DNA from 2 places in the Actinomadura sp. NPDC049382 genome. Region 1 is predicted to be linked to the other one. Evidence: riboswitches for the same ligand, from Rfam matches in the RefSeq annotation. Region 1 holds a riboswitch; the other holds the start of a gene.
The links. Region 1 has a riboswitch for glycine ahead of gcvT (glycine cleavage system aminomethyltransferase GcvT). Riboswitches for the same ligand answer to the same signal wherever they lie in the genome.
Positions count from the first base shown of each region.

Region 1 (3,399 bases):
CACCATGCATTCGAGGACCTCGCCGATCACCGGCTGCGCCCGCATGGTGCCGATGCCCATCAGCAGGATCGCGAAGAACATCACCGACAGCAGCAGGTTCATCGCGGGCCCGCCGAACATGATGAGCAGCTTCTGCCACCACTTCTTGGCGTAGAACACGCGGTCCTCGTCGCCGGGGCGGATCTCCTCCAGCGCGGCGCCGCGCGCCGACTCGATGAGCCCCTGCCACGGCCCGGTGCTGACCTGCCGCACCTGCCCGGGGGCGTCGCCCTTGCGCGGCGGCAGCATCCCGATCATGCGGATGTAGCCGCCGAGCGGGATCCACTTCACCCCGTACTCGGTCTCGCCCTTGCGCTTGGACCACATCGTCGGGCCGAAACCGACCATGAACTGGGTGGTCCGCACCTTGAACAGCTTGGCGAACGAGAAGTGCCCGAGTTCGTGCAGCGCGATGGACACGAGCAGGCCGAAGAACAGGATCAGCATCCCCGCCAGGTAGACCATCCGGCATGCCCCTCAGCTCGTCCCCCCGCGCCCACCGCGGGTGATCTCCAACGACCAACTCAGAGTACGCGACCCGTCCTGTCCCGGTTTAAGTCAATCAAGGAACCGGTGCCGCGAGAGGAGCGCTCGGGCCGGGCGGATTTGAGGAGAGGTGCTAAGTCGCGGCGGCGGCATTGGCATGCGCCGTGATAGCGGCGGGGCGGCGAACGCGCGCATTATGAGCGGTCTCACCCCGGTCCATGGAGGTTGTCACCTTGAAGCGCGGTCTTGTAGCGGTGCTGGCGCTGGGTCTGGCGCTCAGCGGGTGCGGGGGCTCCGACGACGGCGGCGGGGACGCGGGGGCGTCGGCGCCGCCCACCCCGGCGGCCTCGGCACCGGCCTCCGCGCCGTCCGGGACGGCGACCGGCAAGCCCGGCACGACGGCCGCGCCCGTCCCGCCGGGGGTGTCGCAGGCGACCCAGGCGTTCAACGACTGCATGCACGAGCAGGGGGTCGAACTGCCGTCGCCGAACCCGACGTCCACCCCCGCGAAGAAGGACCTGGAGAAGATCAAGGCGGCGCTGCGGACCTGCGTGAAGTCGATGTCGGCGTCCCCGCCGCCCACCGGCTGAGGGCGGGCGGCCGGCGGGTGGTCGCCGGGCGGGGCCGCTGCTAGATTTGGCGGAAAGCCGTTGACCCCGTGCGGGAGAGTCCCACGCAGCCGGTGTGGGACGCCGAAGGAGCAAATCCTCCCCGGAACCTCTCAGGCCCACGGACCGCACGGGCAAGGCGACCTCTGGAAAGCGGGGACCCGGTCCCCCGCCGAAGGTGAAAACCCGCCGCCCGCCGGCGGGTGAAGCTCTCAGGCGCCGATGACAGAGGGGGAGGCACCGAAACGCCCGGTGCGCGAGTGGGACGATGGACCACGCGCGCCCGTGACGAAGGAGCCGAACCCATGTCCGCCGATCCGAAGACCACTCCGCTGCACGACGTCCACCGCGACCTCGGCGCGAACCTCGTCGACTTCGCCGGCTACCTGATGCCGCTGCGCTACAAGAGCGAGACCGCCGAGCACCAGGCCGTCCGCACCGGGGCCGGCCTGTTCGACCTGTCGCACATGGGGGAGATCTTCCTCTCCGGGCCGGACGCGGGCGCCGCGCTCGACTACGCGCTGGTCGGGAACCTGTCGACGATGCCGGTCGGCAAGGCCCGCTACACGATGATCTGCGCGCCGGACGGCGGCGTCCTCGACGACCTGATCGTCTACCGGCTCGCGGACGAGACGTGGATGGTCGTGGCGAACGCGGCCAATTCCGACGTCGTGCGGGACGCGCTGGCCGAGCGCGCCACCGGCTTCGAAGCGGCCGTCGACGACCGCTCCGCCGCGTACGCGCTGGTCGCCCTGCAGGGCCCGCGCTCACAGGGAATTCTCGAAGAGTTCACCGACGCGCCCGTGGGCGACCTCAAGTACTACGCGATCCTCGCCGGACGCGTCGCGGGCGTGGACGCGCTGATCGCCCGCACCGGCTACACCGGCGAGGACGGCTTCGAGCTGTTCGTGGACGCCGCCGACGCCGTCGCGCTGTGGCGGGCGCTCGCCGCGGTCGACGGGGTCGTCCCGGCGGGCCTCGCCGCGCGCGACTCGCTTCGCCTCGAAGCGGGCATGCCGCTGTACGGCAACGAGCTGACCGCCGAGACGACGCCGTTCGAGGCGGGCCTCGGCCGGGTCGTGAAGCTGGACAAGACCGTCGATTTCGTGGGCAAGACCACCCTGGCGGCGCAGGCCGCGACGCCGCCGGGCCGTAGGCTCGTGGGACTGGTCGCGCGCGGGCGTCGCGCGCCACGGAAGGGGTACCAGGTCGTCACGTCCGGCGGCACGCCGTGCGGCGTCGTGACGAGCGGGGCCCCTTCCCCCACACTGGGCAAGCCGATCGCCCTGGCCTACCTCGACAGCGGCGTCGAGGAGACGGAACTGGCCGTGGACGTCCGCGGCCGGCCCGAGCCGGTGGACGTGGTGGCCCTGCCCTTCTACAAGCGTTCCTGAGAGAGAAGAGAGATCGTGAGCGTTCCGGAGCAGCTCCGCTACAGCGAAGAGCACGAGTGGGTGTCCGGCCTCGGCGGTGAGGACGGGATCGTCACCGTCGGCATCACCGCGCACGCCGCCGACGCCCTCGGGGAGATCGTCTACCTCGAGCTGCAGCCCTCCGAGGGCGACACCGTCGAGGCGGGCGAGCCGTGCGGCGAGGTCGAGTCCACCAAGTCGGTCAGCGACCTCTACTCTCCGGTCAGCGGCGAGATCACCGCGATCAACTCCGCCGTGGTGGACGAGCCGAAGGTCATCAACGACGACCCGTACGGCGAGGGCTGGATCTTCAAGGTCCGGATCAGCGACGAGCCCGGCGACCTGCTCGACTCCGCCTCCTACGAGAAGCTGATCGAGGAGTCATGAGCCTCTACGATTCGCTGGCCGCCGCCGACCCCGAGGTCGCCGAGGCCGTCGGCGCCGAGCTGCGGCGCCAGCAGTCCACGCTGGAGATGATCGCGTCGGAGAACTTCGCGCCGGTCTCGGTGCTGGAGGCGCAGGGCTCCGTCCTGACCAACAAGTACGCCGAGGGCTACCCCGGCCGCCGCTACTACGGCGGCTGCGAGTTCGTCGACGTCACCGAGCAGCTCGCGATCGACCGCGCCAAGGCCCTGTTCGGCGCCGAGCACGCGAACGTCCAGCCGCACAGCGGGGCGCAGGCCAACACGGCCGTGTACTTCGCGCTGCTCCAGCACGGCGACACCATCCTCGGGCTGGACCTCGCGCACGGCGGCCACCTCACGCACGGGATGCGGCTGAACTACTCCGGCAAGACGCTGAACGTCGTGCCGTACCACGTCCGCGCCGAGGACGGCCTCGTCGACATGGACGAG
Region 1 covers NZ_JBFARO010000073.1:32,858-36,256, reverse strand. The annotation lists gene AB0K34_RS31345 (site-2 protease family protein) at 1-504, opposite strand, end outside; gene AB0K34_RS31340 (hypothetical protein) at 759-1,115, shown strand; glycine riboswitch at 1,177-1,272, shown strand; gene gcvT (glycine cleavage system aminomethyltransferase GcvT) at 1,439-2,527, shown strand; gene gcvH (glycine cleavage system protein GcvH) at 2,543-2,932, shown strand; gene glyA (serine hydroxymethyltransferase) at 2,929-3,399, shown strand, end outside.

Region 2 (3,399 bases), on a different contig from region 1:
TCGTCGCACTTGACGACGACGACGCGCATCCCGGCCATGACCGCGCTGGCGGCGTTGGTGCCGTGCGCGGACGACGGGATCAGGCAGACGTCGCGGTGCTCCTCGCCGCGGGACGCGTGGTAGCCGCGGATCGCCAGCAGGCCCGCCAGCTCGCCCTGGGAGCCGGCGTTCGGCTGCACCGACACCTTCGCGTACCCGGTGATCTCGGCGAGCGCGTCCTCCAGCTCGCCGATCAGCTCCAGGTGGCCGGCGGCCTGGTCGACCGGCGCGAACGGGTGGATGTCGGCGAACTCCGGCCAGGTGATCGGCTCCATCTCGGCGGTCGCGTTCAGCTTCATCGTGCAGGAGCCGAGCGGGATCATCGAGCGGTCGAGCGCGATGTCCTTGTCCTGGAGGCGGCGCAGGTAGCGCAGCATCGCGGTCTCGGAGCGGTGCGCGTGGAACACCGGGTGCGTCAGGTAGGGGCTCTCCCGGCGCAGCGCGTCCGGGATCGCCTCGGCGGCGTCGCCGGCGGGCGCGGCGCCGAACGCCTCCAGCACGGCCGTGACGTGCTCGGGCAGCGTCGTCTCGTCGCAGGCGATCCCGACGCGGTCGGGGCCGTCCGGGCGCAGGTTGACGCCGCGCTCGCGGGCGGCGGCGACGACCTCGGCGGCCCGGCCCGGCACGCGGGCGAGGACGGTGTCGAAGAAGGCGCCGTGCACGACCTCGACGCCGGCGGCCCGCAGCCCCGCGGCGATCTCGGCGGCCCGGCGGTGGGCGCGCTGCGCGATCGCGGCGAGCCCCTCGGGGCCGTGGTACACCGCGTACATGCTCGCCATCACGGCCAGGAGGACCTGCGCGGTGCAGATGTTGCTGGTGGCCTTCTCCCGGCGGATGTGCTGCTCGCGCGTCTGCAGCGCCAGCCGGTAGGCGAGGGCGCCGTCCGCGTCGACGGACACGCCGACGAGGCGTCCGGGCAGCTGCCGCTGGAGGCCCTCGCCGACCGCCATGTAGCCGGCGTGCGGCCCGCCGAACCCGTAGGGGACGCCGAACCGCTGCGCCGACCCGACCGCGATGTCGGCGCCCGACTCCCCCGGCGGGCGCAGCAGCGTCAGCGCGAGCAGGTCGGCGGCCACGACGGCCTTGGCGCCGCGCTCGTGCGCCTGCGCGATCACCGGCTCCAGGTCGCGGACGGCGCCGGACGCGCCCGGGTACTGCAGCAGCACGCCGAAGAAGTCGCCGTCCGGGAGGCCCTCGGACAGGTCGGCGGTCACCACCTCGATGCCGAGCGGGACGGCGCGCGTCCGGACGACCTCGATCGTCTGCGGCAGCGCGTCGGCGTCCACGAGGAACGTCCCCGGGTCCTTGCGCCTGGACGCGCGGTGCGCGAGCGCCATCGCCTCGGCGGCGGCGGTGCCCTCGTCCAGCATGGAGGCGTTGGCGACGGGCAGGCCGGTCAGGTCGGCGACCACCGTCTGGAAGTTCAGCAGCGCCTCCAGCCGCCCCTGGGAGATCTCCGGCTGGTACGGCGTGTAGGCGGTGTACCAGCCCGGGTTCTCCAGGACGTTGCGCAGGATCACGCCCGGGACCGTCGTCCCGTGGTAGCCGAGCCCGATCATGGAGGTCAGCACGGTGTTGCGGGACGCCAGCTCGCGGAGCCGGGCCAGCGCGGCGGGCTCGCTCAGCGCGGGCGGCAGGTCCAGCGGGCGGGCGGTGCGGATCGCGGCGGGGACCGCGGCGTCGATCAGCGCCTCGGCGCCGGAGTAGCCGATCGCGGCGAGCATCCGGTCGCGGTCGGCCGGGCCGGGGCCGATGTGCCGGTCGGCGAACGCGGCGCGGGCGTGCTGCGGCGAAGCCACGGGGGCGAAGAACTGCGCGGTCATGGAGAGCCTCCTGGCTGCTGCGGTCGCTCAGGGCCACCGCCGGCGCGCGGGCCGGCGGCCGGTCTCCCCCTCTGTCATCGGCACCTGAGAGCTTCACCCGCGCGGCGGGGTTTCCCCTTCGGTGAGCCGCGTTCCCCGCGCGCGGGGAACGACGCCTGCTTTCCAGAGGTGCCTCGCCCGAGCGGTCCTTTTGCCTGAGAGGTTCCGGGGAGGTTGCCCCTTCGGCGCCCCGCGCTGGCGGCGCGGGGGCTCTCCCGCCCAGGGTCGACGGCATGTCCTGAACGAACCCTACCCAAAGACCGGTCCCGGCCGCCGCCGCGGGCCCCGGCGGGACGGGGTCCCCCCGCCGCGGACACGGAGGGCGTCCCCCGGTGCCGGACCGGTACCGGCCGGTACGATGTGCTGATTCACCTGGGACAAGACGGACCTCGGGCCACGGGGGCGGAGATGGGGCTGCGGGGTGCACGCGCGACCGGCCGGGAGGCGTCCCGGCGCTCGACGGCGCGCCGCCGGTTCTGGGACGCTGATCACGATGACGGACGGCCCGGGCGGTAGCGGCGTGACGCAGACCCACGACGGCGCGGTGCGCGCGGCGCGCGGCGCGCCCGCCGGGGCGCCGGTCGACGAGCCCGCCCTGCCGGACCGGATCCGCCGGCCCACCGACGCGATCAGGTTCGCGGCGTCGCTGGCCGGGCTCGCGGCGGTGATGCTGCTGGTGTCGATCGCGCAGCAGACCACGCACGGCCTGCAGACCGACATCGCCGAGGGCACCGCGCACGCGCCCCGGCTGCTGCTGACGCTCGCGACGCTGGTGTCCAGCTTCGGGGTGCTGGCGGTGCCGGTCGCGTTCGCGGTGGAGCGGCTGTTCCACAAGGACGGGACGCGCGTCGCGATCGCGCTGCTGGCCGCCGTGATCGCCTTCGGTATCACCGTGGGGCTGGACGACCTGGTGGTGCGGGCCGCCCCCGGCGGCGTGCTGGACTCGCTGATCTGGGGCGGCACCGAGACCGCGCCCGTGCACACCGACATCGCCCCCGTGATCGCGTTCGCCACCGCCGTCGGGATGGCGGGGCGCACCCGCTGGCAGGCGGCGACCTGGATCATGATCGGGCTGGCGGCGCTGACCGGGCTCACCGCGTCGTACGCGTCCGTCGCCGCCCTCGCGGCCACCTACTTCCTCGGCCGCGCCATCGGCCACGGCACCCTGTACGCCGTCGGCACGCCGAACCCGCGGCCGTCCGGGACGGCGGTGGTCGCGGCGCTGGAGCGGCTCGGGATGCGGCCGGAGCGGGGCGCGCGGCTGGACGAGCCCGCCGACGACACCGAGGACGGCCGCCGCTACGGCGTCGTCCTCGGCCCGTCCGCCGCCGGCGGGTACGGCGCCCGGGTGCCCGCGGGGCGCGGCGCGCACGGCGACTGGGACCTGGAGGTCCGCGTCCTGGACCGGGACCAGCAGACCGCCGGGCTGCTGTACCGGATCTGGCGGCTGCTGCGGCTGCGCGCCGCGACCAGCGGGCGCACGCTGCGGTCGCTGCGC
Region 2 covers NZ_JBFARO010000152.1:9,020-12,418, forward strand. The annotation lists gene gcvP (aminomethyl-transferring glycine dehydrogenase) at 1-1,862, opposite strand, end outside; glycine riboswitch at 2,035-2,129, opposite strand; gene AB0K34_RS41360 (lysylphosphatidylglycerol synthase transmembrane domain-containing protein) at 2,395-3,399, shown strand, end outside.
Region 2: linked by a shared signal. The riboswitch ahead of gcvP (aminomethyl-transferring glycine dehydrogenase) and the one ahead of gcvT (glycine cleavage system aminomethyltransferase GcvT) in region 1 are both predicted to bind glycine.